2 regions of the Mesorhizobium sp. CO1-1-8 genome follow, and region 1 is predicted to be linked to the other one. Evidence: riboswitches for the same ligand, from Rfam matches in the RefSeq annotation. Region 1 holds a riboswitch; the other holds the start of a gene.
What was found. Region 1 has a riboswitch for thiamine pyrophosphate ahead of thiB (thiamine ABC transporter substrate binding subunit). Riboswitches for the same ligand answer to the same signal wherever they lie in the genome.
Positions count from the first base shown of each region.

Region 2: it holds a riboswitch for thiamine pyrophosphate, as region 1 does, so the genes downstream of both, LB558_RS22375 (Ykof family thiamine-binding protein) here and thiB (thiamine ABC transporter substrate binding subunit) in region 1, are expected to answer to the same signal.

Region 1 covers NZ_JAIUGZ010000019.1:67,126-74,815, reverse strand. The annotation lists gene LB558_RS28385 (RNA polymerase factor sigma-32) at 1-388, shown strand, start outside; gene LB558_RS28380 (M48 family metalloprotease) at 413-1,882, opposite strand; gene LB558_RS28375 (ATP-binding cassette domain-containing protein) at 2,096-2,896, opposite strand; gene thiP (thiamine/thiamine pyrophosphate ABC transporter permease) at 2,889-4,472, opposite strand; gene thiB (thiamine ABC transporter substrate binding subunit) at 4,660-5,658, opposite strand; TPP riboswitch at 5,702-5,816, opposite strand; gene LB558_RS28360 (thiamine diphosphokinase) at 5,904-6,548, shown strand; gene LB558_RS28355 (ABC-F family ATP-binding cassette domain-containing protein) at 6,550-7,690, shown strand, end outside.
Region 2 covers NZ_JAIUGZ010000012.1:39,236-46,925, forward strand. The annotation lists gene LB558_RS22360 (ABC transporter substrate-binding protein) at 1-890, opposite strand, end outside; gene LB558_RS22365 (ABC transporter ATP-binding protein) at 887-1,651, opposite strand; gene LB558_RS22370 (ABC transporter permease) at 1,648-2,409, opposite strand; gene LB558_RS22375 (Ykof family thiamine-binding protein) at 2,502-3,110, opposite strand; TPP riboswitch at 3,101-3,214, opposite strand; gene LB558_RS22380 (hypothetical protein) at 3,409-3,738, shown strand; gene msrA (peptide-methionine (S)-S-oxide reductase MsrA) at 3,836-4,354, opposite strand; gene LB558_RS22390 (glycosyltransferase family 39 protein) at 4,437-6,002, opposite strand; gene LB558_RS22395 (hypothetical protein) at 6,278-6,985, shown strand; gene LB558_RS22400 (hypothetical protein) at 7,071-7,217, opposite strand; gene LB558_RS22405 (hypothetical protein) at 7,578-7,690, opposite strand, start outside.

The DNA.
Region 1 (7,690 bases):
CTCCGAAGCCGATGTGGCTATGATGGATTCGCGCCTCTCGGCACCCGACTCCTCGCTCAACATGCCGATTGCCGACGATGCGGGTTCGACGGAGCGCATGGATTTCCTGGTCTCGGACGATCCGTTGCCCGACGAGATCGTCGGCGACAAGATCGATGTCGCGCGCCGCTCGCTCTGGCTGAGGGAAGCGCTTCGCGCGCTCAATGCACGTGAGCTGAGGATCATCGAGGAGCGCCGCCTGAACGACGAAGGCGCGACACTGGAAGCGCTCGGCGAAACCCTCGGCATCTCCAAGGAACGCGTCCGCCAGATCGAGGCCCGCGCCATGGAAAAGCTGAAGGTCGCCTTGGTGAAGCAGAATCCGGAGTTCATGGCGACTGCCGCCTGAACGGCGGCGGGCGTCCAGAGGCGCCTACTTGTCCGTGACGATCTTGACCTTGTCGCCGGCCGAAACCGCGGCACCAGGCGACAGGGCATTGAGGACGCGGAACAGGTCGAGCTTGCGGTCGACGCCGACCATCTGGGCCGAAAGCGAACCCATCGTCTGCCCTGGCTGGACAGTGACGACGCGGATATGCAGCGGCTTCAAAGCCGCCTTTTCGGCTGCGCTCAGGATACGGAACGAGCCGCTGACCGAACGCGCCACCGTGTCCAGCGAGGTGCTGGCTGAAGGAGCAGCGGTCAGCAGCCGGTAGACCTGGCCGCCGGCCCGGATCACCGCAATGTCGAACTGCCAGCCTTCGGCGCCGGCATGCGCGGTCGCCGCCTCATTGCCGTTGATGGTTTCCTGCTTGACGCTGCTGTCGACGAGACCAGCCACCCAGCCGCTGCGGATATAGTCGGTCAGCGCCCGGTTCTTGTCGATGGAAACGCCATCGAAACGGATCGCTATGTCGCCGGGGCCGGTGGCCGTCACCGCTGCCGCCGAATTGTCGATGATGAAGCCGTCCGGCACCGTGAACGACACGCCAAGACCCGGATGCAGGAAGGTTTCGCCGCGCACATAGCCTTCCTCGGGCGTGTCGCCATAGAGCAGGCCGTCTATGCCGGCGAGGAAGGAATCGCGGTCGCGCGTGCCGACGCCCGGCGCGCCGAACTGGCGAGCATGGCGCTGCGCCAGATCGATGCGCTGCGGCGTGTTGGGGTGCGTGGCCAGGAAGTCGAGGCTGGCATCGGTGGCGCCGCTGATCGAGCGGAAATCGGTATAGGCCGACATCGACTGAAGGAAGCGGCCTGCGGCGAAAGGATCGTAGCCGGCCTCGCCGATCGACTTGATCCCGATGGCGTCGGCTTCCAGCTCCTGGTTGCGCGAGAATTGCGCCAGCCTCAGCTTGCCGCGGATCAACGCCGCCTTGGCGGTCGGGCTGTCGCCGAGCACGTCGGAAACGACCTTGGTCGCGAGGCCTTCCTCTGCCTCGAGCTGCTGGCGCTGCAAGCCGTGATTGGCGGTGACGTGGCCCATCTCATGCGCGATGACGGCGGCAAGCTCGGCCGAATCATTGGCCAGCGCCAGCAGGCCGCGCGTAATGTAGAGATAGCCGCCCGGCAGCGCGAAGGCGTTGACGTTGGGCGAATTCAATATGGTGATGCGATAGGTCTGCGTCGGGTTGGCGGACACCACCGTCAAACTACCGACCACCTTGGCGACCATGCGCTCGAGCTTGGGGTCGGAATATTCACCGCCATAGGTCGCCAGGATGCGCGGATGCTGCGCCTTGGCCAATTCGGCGAGCTTGTTGTTGGCGCCGACATTGTCCACCGTGATCGGCTTGTCGGAAGGCTGGAAGCCGGACTCCTGGACTTCCGGCGGCGTGAACATCTGGCAGCTCGCCAGCGCCACGGCAAAACCGGCCAGCGCGAGAAAGCGCGCCAGCGGTTTCATTCCCAATGTGTTAGCGCCGATCGCCAGAACGGCTTCCTTTCCGGTCCCGGCACATGACAATGAAAATCGGGGGCGATCTTCGGAATGTTCACGTGCCATATCTCAAACTGCTGCAAATCACGGCCTGTGCCCGACCGATAGGGCGGACCTAGCCACACTCCCCCGGTCATGGCAAGCAAACGCCACATCGCCTGGGACCGGTTTGACCGTAAATTATGTCCGCTTCCGGGCAACATCGCGTGATGTGGAATATCCGGCAGCCGCGCCGATATAGCGCCGGAACGCCTCCGGACCAGCCCCGGTAAAGAAATCATCCGCCTTGCCGGTCGCGGCGACCAACCCATTGTCGAGAAATACGATATGCTCGCCGATACGGCGGGCGTCTTCCGGCTGATGGGTGACGAACAGAACCGTCATGCCCCGCTCGGCATGAACGGCGGCGACCAGGTCAAGCATGTCGTCGCGCAACGCGGGACCGAGCGAGGCGAAGGGTTCGTCGAGCAGCAACACCGGCCGGTCGCGCACCAGCACGCGGGCCAGGGCGACGCGCTGGCGTTCCCCGCCGGAGAGTTCGCGCGGCAGACGCTTTTCCTTGCCCGCAAGGCCGGTGCGCACAAGCGCCTCGGCGATAGCGGCGTGGTCCCCCTGGATCAGCCGCAGGGATGGAGAGCGGCCGAGCCCGACATTCTGCTCGACGGAAAGGTGCGCGAAGAGATTGTTCTCCTGGAACACCATCGACACCGGCCGCGCCGAGGCCGGCTCGGCGCTGACATCGACATCGCCGATCAGCACGCGGCCCGACTGTGGGGTCTCGAAGCCGGCGACCAGATTGAGCAGCGTCGACTTGCCCGAGCCGCTCGGCCCCATGATGGCGGTGATCTTCGCCGTGGCAAACTCGACGTCGAAGACAAGCGGCGCCTCGCCATAGCTGCCATGACCACCATAACTGAACGACACCTTGTCCAGCCGCACCGGCGCGCCCTTTTCGAGCCTGTTGGCCGCCCTCTCACGCATCGCGGGCCTTCTCCCTTCCCAGCCAGTGCGCCGCCACGATCAAGGCGAGACAGACGAGGCCGAGCAGCAGTGCCAGGCCGGCGGCATCCTCGGTGCGGTAGCTGCCCATCCGCGCCAGAAGAAGGTAGGGCAATGTCTGCACGGAATCACTGCCGAACAAGGCAATGACGCCGAGATCGCCGAGCGACAGCGCCATGGCGAAAGCGAAGGCCGTGGCGAGCGGTCGCCGCAGCGACGGCCAGTCGACCAGCATCAGCCGGTTCCAGCCCGCAATGCCGAGTTGTGCACAGAGCCGTTCGTGACGCTCGCTGGCCGCATCATAGGCGGGACGGACGGCGCGCAAGGCAAACGGCATCGCCATCACCGCGTTGACGGTGACGACCATGACCGGAGCAATGGCGAAGACATCGCCGACATGGCGCAACAACAGGAACCAGCCGGCGCCGACGACGATCGGCGGCACGACCAAGACAAAGCCTGCGCCTGTATCGGCAGCGTGTTCGAGCAGTGTCTTTGCGCCGGCACGGCGGTTCAGCGCCAGTGCCCGCCGCGCCATCGTCAACGCCAGCGACAGCATCACCGAGAGCAGCGCCGACAGGAAGCCGAGCACTACGCTGGTCAGCGTCGCCTGCCGGACAGTGGCCTCACCGGCCAGCCGGCCGAGATCGGCGCCGAGCCCGGCCATCACAGTGGCGGCCATCGGTCCGACAACGAACAGCAGTGCCAGGACGATGAGGAGCGCGTTCAACCAGGTCTCGCTCCGATTGACCGAGAGATAGCGACGTTGCGCGACCGGCAAATTGGTGTCGCCGACCACGTTGGCGCCCAGGCGCGTCAGTGCCAGCACCACGATAAAGGTCAAGGCAATCTGCAGCAGCGTCAGTGTGACCGCGCGCGCGGGATCGAAATCGAAGCGAAGCGCCTGGTAGATGCCGACCTCCAGCGTCGTCGCGGCTGGCCCGCCGCCCAGTATCAGCACGATGGTGAAGGATGTGATGCAGAGCATGAAGACAAGCCCGGCGACCCCCGGCAGGGCAGCGCGCAGCGTTGGCCATTCGATCAGCCGGAACGCCGGCCGCGCCGCCATGCCGAGCTGGCTCGCCAGCCGCCATTGGTCGGTCGGTATGGTCTGCAGCGCCTCGAGGAACAGCCGCGTCGCCAGCGGCAGGTTGAAGAAGACATGGGCGACGAGGATGCCGGACAGGCCATAGATGCCCGGCCAGCTTCCACCGCCGATCACGGCGAGCACGCCGGCGAAATAGCCGGCACGGCCATAAAGCGTCAGGAGGCCGAGGGCCGCGACGATGGCCGGCAGTGCCAACGGTACCGCGAAGAGCTGCAGGATGAAGGCGCGGCCGAAGAAGCGTGGATGCCGCGACAGCGCGCGCGCCACGAACAACGCCGGCCCGACGGAAAGCAGCGTCGACAGCGCCGCCTGCCAGAGCGTGAAGCGAATGACGCGAAGCAGATAGGGGTCGAAGGCTGCCCAGGCGCCCGACAAATCATGGGCGCCCTCGAAAAGCAGGCCAGCAAACGCGCCGCCGATCAGCAGCGCGATTGCAGCGAGCGCGACAATGCCGGCACTGGCGCGGGGGTCAGTGGGCGCGCGCTTTCCACCCTCCCCCTTGTGGGGAGGACCGGAGCGCGGATGCCGCGACGCGCTGTCCGCGATCCGGGACGGGGGTGATTCTGGGCTCAGCGTCGGCACCCCGCTCCGCTACGCGGATCGACCCTCCCCACTAGGGGGAGGGTGAAGAGCGCGCTCACTTGCTCATCACCGCCAGCCATTCATCTACCCAGGCCTTGCGGTTGGCGGCGACCTCTTGCGGGCTGAACAGCAAGGTCTTCGTTGGCTTGACCAGTTTGTCGAAGGCCGGATTGAGCGGCTTGTCGGTCCTGCCTGCCGGGAACATCCAGTTGGTCTCGGGGATGGCATCCTGGAACTTCGGCCCGGTCATGAAGGCCATGAACTTTGCCGCCAGCGGATTTTTTGCCCCCGTCGTGGTGATGCCCGCCACCTCGATCTGCAGATACTCGCCCTCCTCGAAGGAGGCCGCCTGGTAGCGTTCGGTGTTCTCGGCGACCATGTGGTAGGCCGGCGACGTCGTGTAGGACAGCACCATCGGCGCCTCGCCCTTGGTGAACAGCCCATAGGCCTCGCTCCAGCCCGGCGTCACGGTCAGCACCTTCGCCTTGAGCTTGGCCCAGGCCTCCGGCGCCTTGTCGCCATAGACCGACTTGACCCACAGAAGCAGGCCGAGGCCCGGCGTCGAGGTGCGCGGATCCTGGATGACGATCTTGTCGTCGGCACTGCCTTCGACCAGCTCCTTCAGGCTCTTCGGCGGGTTCTTCAGCTTCTGCGTGTCGTAGATGACAGCGAAATAGCCGTAGTCGAAGGGGACAAACGTATCGTCGCTCCAGCCGCCCGGCACATTGACGTCGGCCACCGCGCCATGCGGCGCGAACAGGCCTGACGCCTTGGCATCGGCGGTGAGATTGGTGTCGAGGCCAAGCACGATATCGGCCTTGGTCGATGCGCCTTCCAATCTGACGCGGTTGAGCAGCGCGACGCCATCGGCGACCGAGACGAACTCGACGTCGCAGCCGCATTCAGCCTCGAACTCCTTCTTCACCACGGGACCCGGACCCCAGTCGGCGGTGAAACTCTCATAGGTGTAGACGGTGAGCTTGTCCTTGGCCAAGGCCGGCCCGGACAAGGCCACGACGGTTGCTGAAACAAGAGCGTATAAAAGCGTGCGCATCGGCGCCTCCTTCGTTCGAATTGAAAGGAATTGAGGCGTCGGACTGTCCGAAACGTCTAATCCCTCCGCCGGTACAAACCGGATCAGGTTCAGCGGGTTGGCGAGACTGCCTCTCAGCCGGTCCGCGAAGATCGCGTCCGGCACCCCGTTAGAGCGTTTCGACACATAGGCCGGGCCGATCCCCCATGCAAGTGGGAGTTTGCCGCCTTCCGTTTCCCGTGCCGGGCTGGTAAGGGCCACACGATATGAGCACATTCACCATCCTGCTTGGCGGCGATCTCATCCGCACGCCACGGCTCGACCGTCAGGTCGAAGGCTCCCGCGTCATCGCCGCCGACGCCGGCATCGGTCATGCGCGGTTGCTGGGTCTCGTGCCGGAACTGTGGGTGGGCGATTTCGATTCCGTGCCGGCGAACCTGCCGGACGATCTCGCTTCCGTGCCGCGCCGGACCTTCCCGACGGAAAAGGACCAGACCGATGGCGAACTTGCCATCGCCGCAGCACTGGAACGCGGCGCGACCAGCCTGGTGCTCGCCGGCGCCTTTGGCGGCAGGCGCGCCGACCACGCTTTTCTGCATCTGGCGCTTGCCTTGCGCCTGGCCGAAGCAGGGACCGATGTGCTTTTGACCAGCGGCGCTCAGGAAGGTATCCCTCTGCTGCGCGGAACGGCCGGCTTCGACTATGCCGACGGCACGCTGTTTTCGGTGCTCGGCTTTTCCGAGCTCGACGGCCTGACCGTCGCCGGCGCCAAATGGCCGCTCGCTTACGTCAGGGTGGCCTTCGGTTCGTCGCTGACTATTTCCAACGAGGTCAAGGGCCACCTCGAAATCGCGTTGGACCATGGCAGCGCGATGCTGCTCGCTCATCCCTATCCCTTACCTGAAAGCTGACATGGCCCCGCCCCTTCTCAACCTCGACGGGATAAAACTGACCTTCGGCGGCACGCCGCTGCTCGATGGTGCCGCCTTGACGGCCTCAGTCGGCGACAAGATCGCGCTGGTCGGCCGCAACGGATCCGGCAAGTCGACGCTGCTGAAGATCGCCGCCGGCCTGATCGAGCCGCAGGATGGCGAGGTGTTCCGCCAGCCTTCGGCAACCGTCCGCTATCTGCCGCAGATGCCCGACATGGAGGGTTTTGCCACTGTCCGCGCCTATGTCGAGGCCGGGCTTGGCCCCGCCGACGATCCCTACCGCGCCAGCTATCTGATGGAGCATCTCGGATTGTCGGGTGAGGAACGTCCGAACGACCTGTCGGGCGGCGAGGCGAGGCGCGCCGCCCTTGCCCGCGTCATGGCGCCTGAGCCCGACATCCTGCTGCTTGATGAGCCGACCAACCATCTCGACCTCTCGGTGATCGAATGGCTGGAAGAAGAGCTCATCCGCACCTCCACGGCACTGATCGTCATCTCGCACGACCGCCGCTTTCTCGAGCGTGTGTCGCGCGCCACCGTCTGGCTCGATCGCGGCCAGACCCGCAGGCTGGACAAGGGCTTTGGCCATTTCGAGGAATGGCGCGACCTCGTGCTGGAGGAAGAAGAGCGCGAACAGCACAAGCTCGGCCGCCAGATCGTGCGTGAGGAGCACTGGCTGCGCTACGGTGTGACGGCGCGGCGCAAGCGCAACATGCGCCGTCTCGGCGAATTGCAAACCATGCGCCAGCGTTTCCGTGGCCATCGTGGCGCCGAAGGATCGGCCACCATGGTGGCCAGCGACGCCGCCGAATCCGGCAAGCTGGTGATCGAGGCCAAGAACATCGAGAAGAGTTTTGGCGACCTCACCGTGGTCAAGGGGTTCTCGACCCGCATCCAGCGCGGCGACCGCGTTGGCCTGGTCGGACCGAACGGCGTCGGCAAGACGACGCTGTTGAAGATGCTGACCGGCGAGATGAAGCCCGACGCCGGCTCGATACGGCTCGGCACCAATCTGGAGATCGCCACGCTGGACCAGAAGCGCGAGGCGGTCGACCCGCAGGAGACGCTGGCGCAGTATCTCACCGATGGGCGCGGCGAGAACCTCGTCATCAATGGCGAAC
Region 2 (7,690 bases), on a different contig from region 1:
GTCCCGATGGCGCCGCTTTGGCTGCGTAGATAGTGGCCGTCGATCAATGCCTTCAGCGAGGCGTGGATCAGCGCCGGATTGGTCAAGGCATCCTTGTTTGCTGCGATCAGCAGGCCTGCCGCATCTTCGGGGTGGCCGACCGCGAACTGGTAGCCGCGCCGTGTCGCCTGGACGAAGGCGGCCGCGGACTCAGGGTTAGCCTGGAGATAGGCTTCGCTCGAAGAGATCAGTGTCGTGTGCTCGTCAGGCACGCCATAATCGGCATAGACGAAGCTGCGCTGTTTGACGCCCTTGAGTTCGGCCTCGACACCCTCCCAGGTCGAGACTTCAAGCGTGAAATCGACCGACCCATTGGCCAGCGCCTCATAGGCTGAGGTGCCGAGCGTCACCGTCTCGAAATTGCCCTTGCCGCCATCATGGCGGATGATGGTCGATATCAGCGCGTTTTCCCAGGCACTGCCGAAGCCGCCATAGATCAAGCCGTCAAGACTCCTTGGGCTTTTGATCTCGTTGCGTGCCGCATTGAACACCACGCGGCCGGTTTCGGACTGTACCACCGCATAGACGCCCTTCAGATCCGCCCCGGAGGTTTTCTGGGTGAACAGGCTGATGGTGCCGTTGATGCCGAAATCAGCGACGCGGTTTGCGACCAGCGTGCCCGCACCGGTATCGCTATAGGGCAGGATGTCGACCGCGAGCCCGGCCTCGCGATAAAACCCTTTGTCGCAGGCCACAAACAGTCCGATGTGGTTGGTGTTGACCGTCCAGTCGAGGGCGACGGTGACCTTTTTTGCCGCCGATTGTGCTTGGGTTCGACTTGCTCCGGCAACGAGCGGAAGGCCGGCGGCAAGGGTCAGCAGCAAGGCCTGCCGGCGCGTCAAGTCAGTCATGGCCGTGTCCTTTGGATGGATTGGGGGTTGAGGATGATGTCGAGAATCTCGGCCTCGAGCGCGCTTGCCTGCCGCGCGTGTTCTCCGCCAAGGCTGCGCGGGCGCGGCAACGGCACCTTGATTTCACGCACGATGCGGGCCGGACGTGCCGACAGCACATAGATGCGGTCGGACAGGAACACGGCTTCGCGCACGTCATGGGTGATCAAGAGCGCCGTCCAGCGGTGCTGCCGCCACATCTGTTCGAGCCAGCGCTGCATGGCGGTGCGGGTCAGCGCGTCGAGCGCACCGAACGGCTCGTCGAGCAAAAGCATGTCGCGCTGCTGGACCACCGTGCGCAGCAAGGCCGCGCGCTGGCGCATGCCGCCGGACAGCTGCGCGGGAAAATGCCGCTCGAAGCCGGCAAGCCCGAATTCGGCAAACAACGGCGCAACGCACGCCCGCGCCGCCTGTCTCCTCATGCCTTGCACTTCGAGCCCGAGCGTCGTGTTGTCGAGAATGCGCCGCCACGGCATCAGCGCGTCGCGTTGCGGCATGAAGGCGAAGTGCCTGCCGTGGTCATCGAGGCGCGCGCCGTCGAACAACATCTCGCCCTCGCCATGCTCGGCGCCGGTCAGAAGCTGGAAGAGCGTCGACTTGCCGGCGCCGGAGGGCCCAAGGATCGAGACGAATTCACCAGCGCCGACGCTGAGCGAAATATCGGCCAGCACGTCGAGCCCACCGAACGCCTTGCGCACATGCCGCAGTTCGAGCCGGCTCATCGCCGCGGCCCCTTCCCCTCGGTTTTCTTGCCGGCTCGCTCCCAAGGCATGGCAAGGCGCTGCAGCAGTACAGTCAACCCAAACAGAATAAGAGTCAGCGTCGCGCTGACACCGACAGCGGCAAGAACCAGATCAGGGCGGAAATTGTTCTTGGCGTTGAGCATGTAGATGCCCAGTCCCTTCGCGGCACCGGCATATTCGGCGAAGATCGCGCCAACCACCGCATAGGTGATGGAGATCCTCAGGCCGGCGAAGAAATAAGGCAGCGCCGAAGGCAGCCGCGCCAGCAGGAAGATACGCCAGCGCCCTGCCCCCATGGCGCGCAGCATTTGCCCGATCTCGACCTCGGTCGACTCATAGCCCTCGACCAATGCAACCAGCATCGGAAAGAAGGTAACCAGCGCCACCAGCATGATCTTGGGCGCCAGCCCGAAGCCGAACCACAGCACCACCAGCGGCGCGATCGCCACCAGCGGCAAGGTCTGGCTGACGATGAAGACGGGAAATAGCGCACGCCGCAGCGGCTGGTAGAAGTCGACCAGCATCGACAGCACGAAGGCGGCGCTGAGCGAACAGGCAAAGCCAAGCAGCGTGGCGCCGATGGTCGGAATGGCGTTGTCGGCCAGCGCCTCGCGATTGAGCATCGCTTGTTCGAAGACGCGTAACGGCGCAGGCAGTATCGTCGGCCTGATGCCGGAATAGGTGGCATAAAGCTGCCATGCCAGCAGGAGCAAACCGACCGAGATAGTGGCCGGCATTGCCTTGATAAGAAAGCTCGCGATCGGGCGCGAAGCGACTGATGATGAGACCACGGGAGATAACCTTTGACGGCCGCGAGAGCGGCGCGGCTTCAGACAGCCGACGGGCTGTTGGCCGAGACCGTGACGTCGAGGGTTACGTGGCCGGCGCCTGGTCCGAAGCGGCAGAAAGCCTCGTCCAGCGCCGAAAAGATCGCACCGGCATCACCGCGCAGTTTCGTGCAGAAATGCTTCGAACGCTCATAGACGCCGGACTGCTTGAGAAAATCTATGCAGCCGTAGATCTCTTCCATGTGGTCGTCGGTGCCCATCACATAGAGCGAGAACTGTGCTGCCGCCGGCTGGCCGGTGACAGCAGCATTGCGCACCGCCGCGATGGCCGCATCCTTGCGCGGGCCGAGTGGCCCGACGGGCCCGCCAAGTGCATCGGAGCGGCAGATCGGATCGTCCGGCTCGCCAGGGCAGCCGCGCGAGATGGTAGTCGACAACACGCAATGCTTGCCGCTGCGTGCCGCCGCCACGAAGAGGTCGCGCATGGCAGGAAACAGCACTTCGGGCGGCCCGACCAGCAGGGTCGAGGTGTCGTCGGTCTCGATCCTGAGCTTGTCGCGCCAGGGATCGAGCGCACCGAGCGCGCCAAGGATGACGCCGACGAAATCGTCGGTCATGGGGTATAGGGAAATCTGTGCGCCTGAAAACATCGCCCGCCTCGCTCCGCTGGTATTACCCAGATCAGCTTCTAGGGTCTGTGGGCTTGCCGCCCCCGTCTCAGCCCCGACCGTACGGAGCACCCCTGTGGATGTGCGCCTTAAAGCATCATTCGAGTTGAAGGGAAAGCCGTTTTTTTAGCACACTGCGCCAAAAGGATTGCGCCAGTCGGGGTGCGCCTGAGCGGAATTTTGTCGGGAACCTTCACTGCCGCGACCGGTTGTCCCGATAGTCGCGATGCGATCACCTTCGTAAGAATGAGCGACGAGTTCACAGAAATGGAGACAAACCATGTTCATGAAAATCCTCGCAGCTTCGGCTCTCACCATTGGCCTGGCCACATCAGCCATGGCGCAAAGTGCTGGCGATAACAGCGCGAATGGCGGTGGCAGCGGTCAGTCGGTGACGGTCGACCCAAAAACCCCTGCTTCGCCGAGCCCGGTCGACCCCGACACTGTCGACCCGGGCACGACCAACAGCACGACCGGCACGGTTGGGAACATGAATTCAAACGCGGATCAGAATTGCCCGGCAAGTCCGCAAGGGGCGCAGGCAGATGCCAACGGCACCTCCCCAGGCACCACCTCGCCGACAGTCAACGACAACCATTGCGGCAAGTAATCTGTTGCACGCAATCGAACCAAAGCCGCGGAGCACAACCTCCGCGGCTTTCTTCTACCACCAAGCAAGGATCGGGTTTTTGGCACAAGCTTGAACTCTACGAAACCGCCTTTTCGCGGACCGGCAGCTTCCAGCCCGGCCTGATGAAGTGGCAGGTGTATCCGTTGGGATATTTCTCCAGATAGTCCTGATGCTCGGGCTCGGCTTCCCAGAAAGGGCCAACGGGTGCGACTTCGGTGACGGCCTTGCCCGGCCACAGGCCCGAGGCATCGACATCGGCGATGGTGTCCTCGGCGACGCGCTTCTGTTCGTCGCTGGTGTAATAGATCGCCGAGCGATAGCTCATCCCGACATCGTTGCCCTGGCGGTTGCGGGTCGTCGGATCGTGGATCTGGAAAAAGCGTTCCAGCAGCGTGCGATAGCTTATGACGGCCGGATCGAAATTGATCTCGATGGCTTCAGCGTGGCTGCCGTGGTGGCGGTAGGTGGCGTTGGGCACGTCGCCGCCGCTGTAGCCGACACGGGTGGAGATGACGCCGGGATAGCGCCGTATCAAATCCTGCATGCCCCAGAAACAGCCGCCGGCAAGGACTGCACGTTCGGTCGAAGTCGCCATGTCACGTCTCCTCAAAAGCAAGTGGTCTCGCCATAAATGGGCATTATCACCTGCTTCGTCCAGCGGACGCGGTGGATCTACTTCAATTGCTCGGTTGGGCGAGGCTGTCGATCAAACCCGGCTGCTTCACGCCGGGCGGAATGGCGGCAAAGCTGATGGCCACCGGTGGTGCCCTGAGCGACCAGTCGAAAAGAACGGTCTTGACCGGGATATTGCGCAGCCACGCCAGCAGCCGAGGCGGCACGCCACTCCCGGGCCAGACCAGGAGCATGCCGTGATCGCGCAGCCGCTGGCTGGTGATCCAGGGGGCGAGCCGCATGTCGAGGTCCGTGAAGATCGACGGCTTGTCATAGGCGTTGAGGCCCGCCAGCAACGCGATGCGGGTATCGCCGCCGACGATATCGAGCCGACCGGGCACTGCCGCGTGCCAGACGGCCTCGGCTTCGTCCGAGATCTGCCGCGCCGGCCAGCAGACGGCATCCATGCGCCCGCGCAAATTGCAGCTCGTCCAGCGGATGCCCGCATAGGCGCTGGACATGCCGACAATGCAGACGAACGCGCAGATCGCCAGCCGTCGCATCTCGATGGCGCCGAGCCGATGACCCAGCAAGGCGATCGCCACAATGCCTACAAGATTGTACATCGGCGCGCCCCAGGCCTCGCCGGCGCCGGTGAACAGCGAGGCCACCATGACAAGCACCGCCGGACCAAGCCCCATCCACACGAGATAGACCAGCGTGCCGCGCTCGACGGGCTGCTCCGGCGCGGGCGAACGCCGCAACAGCCCCGATATCGCCAGCACCAGCAATAAGCCGCAGAGCCCCGCTATCTGGACGCCGATATAATAGAGGCGGGCGCGGTGGACCAACACCCATTCATCGCGGCCGGCGACATAGGTCAGCGGCAGGAAATCGATGCGGTAGAGTTGGACGGCCAGCGGCGCGGCGGCGGCGAGGAAAACCGCGAGCCCAAGCCAGGGCCAGGGCGTGGCGAGCCGATTGCGTGCCCGTGTGTCCGACAACAGCCAGACCGCCCCGAAGAGCAACAGCAGCCCGGTGGAAAACTTGGCATAGAGCCCGACGCCCGACACCAGTCCGAGCGCCAGCCACCAGCCCGGCCCACCGCCACGGCCTGCACGCCACAACAGCCAGCAGATAGCGGCCCAGAAGGGCATCTGCGCGTAGTCATGATTGAACTGCGGTGTCGGCCAGCCGAAGAAATACAATGACGGCATCAAAAGCACCGCGGCCAGCGCGCGGGTTCTCCCGAGCATGTCGCGGCCCAGCAGGTAGACGAAGACGAAGGTCGCCGAGACGACAAGTTGGGCGAGCAGATATTGCGGCCAGCGGAACGATCCGGTCAGAAGATGGCTGATCTCGAGCAGCCAGCCGGGAAGCTGCGGATGCTTGTAGGTCAAAAGCACCCATTCGCGGCCCCACATGAAGCTCTCTACGACATCGCCGGGCGGGGCGGCATCGACGAGCGCCGGCACCACGGTCCAGCACAGGATCTGCGTCAGGCATAAAAGCGCCAGGCCGGCTTCTGGATAGCGCGTCAGCCCCGGCCAGATCGACGACTGCCGCCAGTCGCCTGGAACAGAACTGCCGACCGGCAGCCAACCATTCATGGGTTCGTCGATTCGCGTCATGCGGTGGATAAATCACACCGGACGGTTTTTCGAACAGCCCAGAACTCGAAGCTTACGAAAATGTATACTTGGCCGACCATGGCAAAACCAAGATTGAGGCAGAGTTTCGCGCCACCATGCCGCCTCTCCCAGCATCACATGCCAGCAAGACAACAATGGAACACGCTATCCCGCAGCACCCTGAACATGCCGGGCATAGCGAATGGGCGTGATCGCGGCAGGCATCGCCTACCTGATCGGTTCCTGTCCCCAAGAAAGCATCCAGGATTTGAAAAATGCGCCACCACCATGCCGTCATTCACTACCGCGCGCTCGATTTCTGGATGGCCCGTGCGGCCGTTCTCATCATCATCTGCCTGCAGCTTCTGGTCATCAACAATCTCTCATTCGGGCCGCGCTGGCTGGCGCCCGCGCTGGAGGCCGCCCTGCTGCTGCCCCTGTCGGTGGCCACCGCCTGGACACAGGCCGCCACCCGGAAGGCGGTCGAGGACCACGAGTGGCATGCGATCGGCCAGTTTCGAGTCATGATCCGCAGAACAGCGCTGACCATGACCGCCATCATCAGCATCATGAATTGCGGCTCGCTGGTCCTGCTGGTGCATGCCTTGCTGGAGGGCCATGCCGGCAACAGCGGTACGACGCTGCTGATCGACGCACTCAACATCTGGGTCACCAACGTCATCGTCTTTGCCTTGTGGTTCTGGAGCACCGATCGCGGCGGCCCGCCGACCTGCGGCCTTGTCAAGCTCGCACAGGCCGACTTCCTGTTCGCGCAGATGACGTTGAACGACCGTGAGCTTCGAGACTGGCTGCCCGGTTTCGTCGACTATTTCTTCCTCGCCTTCACCAATGCGACGGCATTTTCGCCCACCGATACCTTGCCACTTTCCCAGCGCGCCAAGCTGCTGATGATGGCCGAGGCCATGATCTCGCTGCTGACCATCGCACTGGTCGCGGCACGCGCGGTCAACATCCTCGCTTGATCGGCCCGACACGCGAAAATAGCCCGCCCGCGAACCGGAACGGGCTTTTTTGGGTTGTCTTCGATGGTTGGAATGCAGCGCCAGACTAGTGGCGCTTGCCCAGCCTGTAGCCGTTGCCGCCCAGCAGGTTGGCGCCGAGCCCGCTCAGAACGCCACCGACGATATTGGTCTTGTTGCCGTTCAGAATGCCTGAGACGACATTGCCGCTCAGGATGTTGTTGCCGCTGAGCACGTCGTTCAGCGCGGTGATCTTGCCAAGGTCGATGGACGGCGAAACATTGATCAGGCTGCCCGAATTGCCTCCCCAGCCGCCCGAACCTCCGCGCCCACAACCTGCCTCGGCGGTTCCAACGGACGATGCAACTGCAACAGCGGCTTGCGGCGGCGAGCGATCTCGAAAGACCAGTCAGTTCGAATCCCGTTCAGCAATGGCCGGTCGGAAAATGCAGAAATGCCCGCCCCGGCGTGAGCCGAAACGGGCAGCGGTCGGTCGTGGAAATAAGAGCCACGCCGTGCCAGGTGGCGTTTCAGCGTGGCCTCGGGGCGGCTCTGTTGCGGGCCTCGGCAATCCGCCAGCAGACAACCCCAACAGCTACTCGTCCCGCGCGCGGCTGACTCTCCGCACCACGAACTCGAACAGGACGTCCGAGATCCACATCGCGCAGACGCCGATCAGGAAGGCCGCGGCCAGCGTGGTGGTGTCGT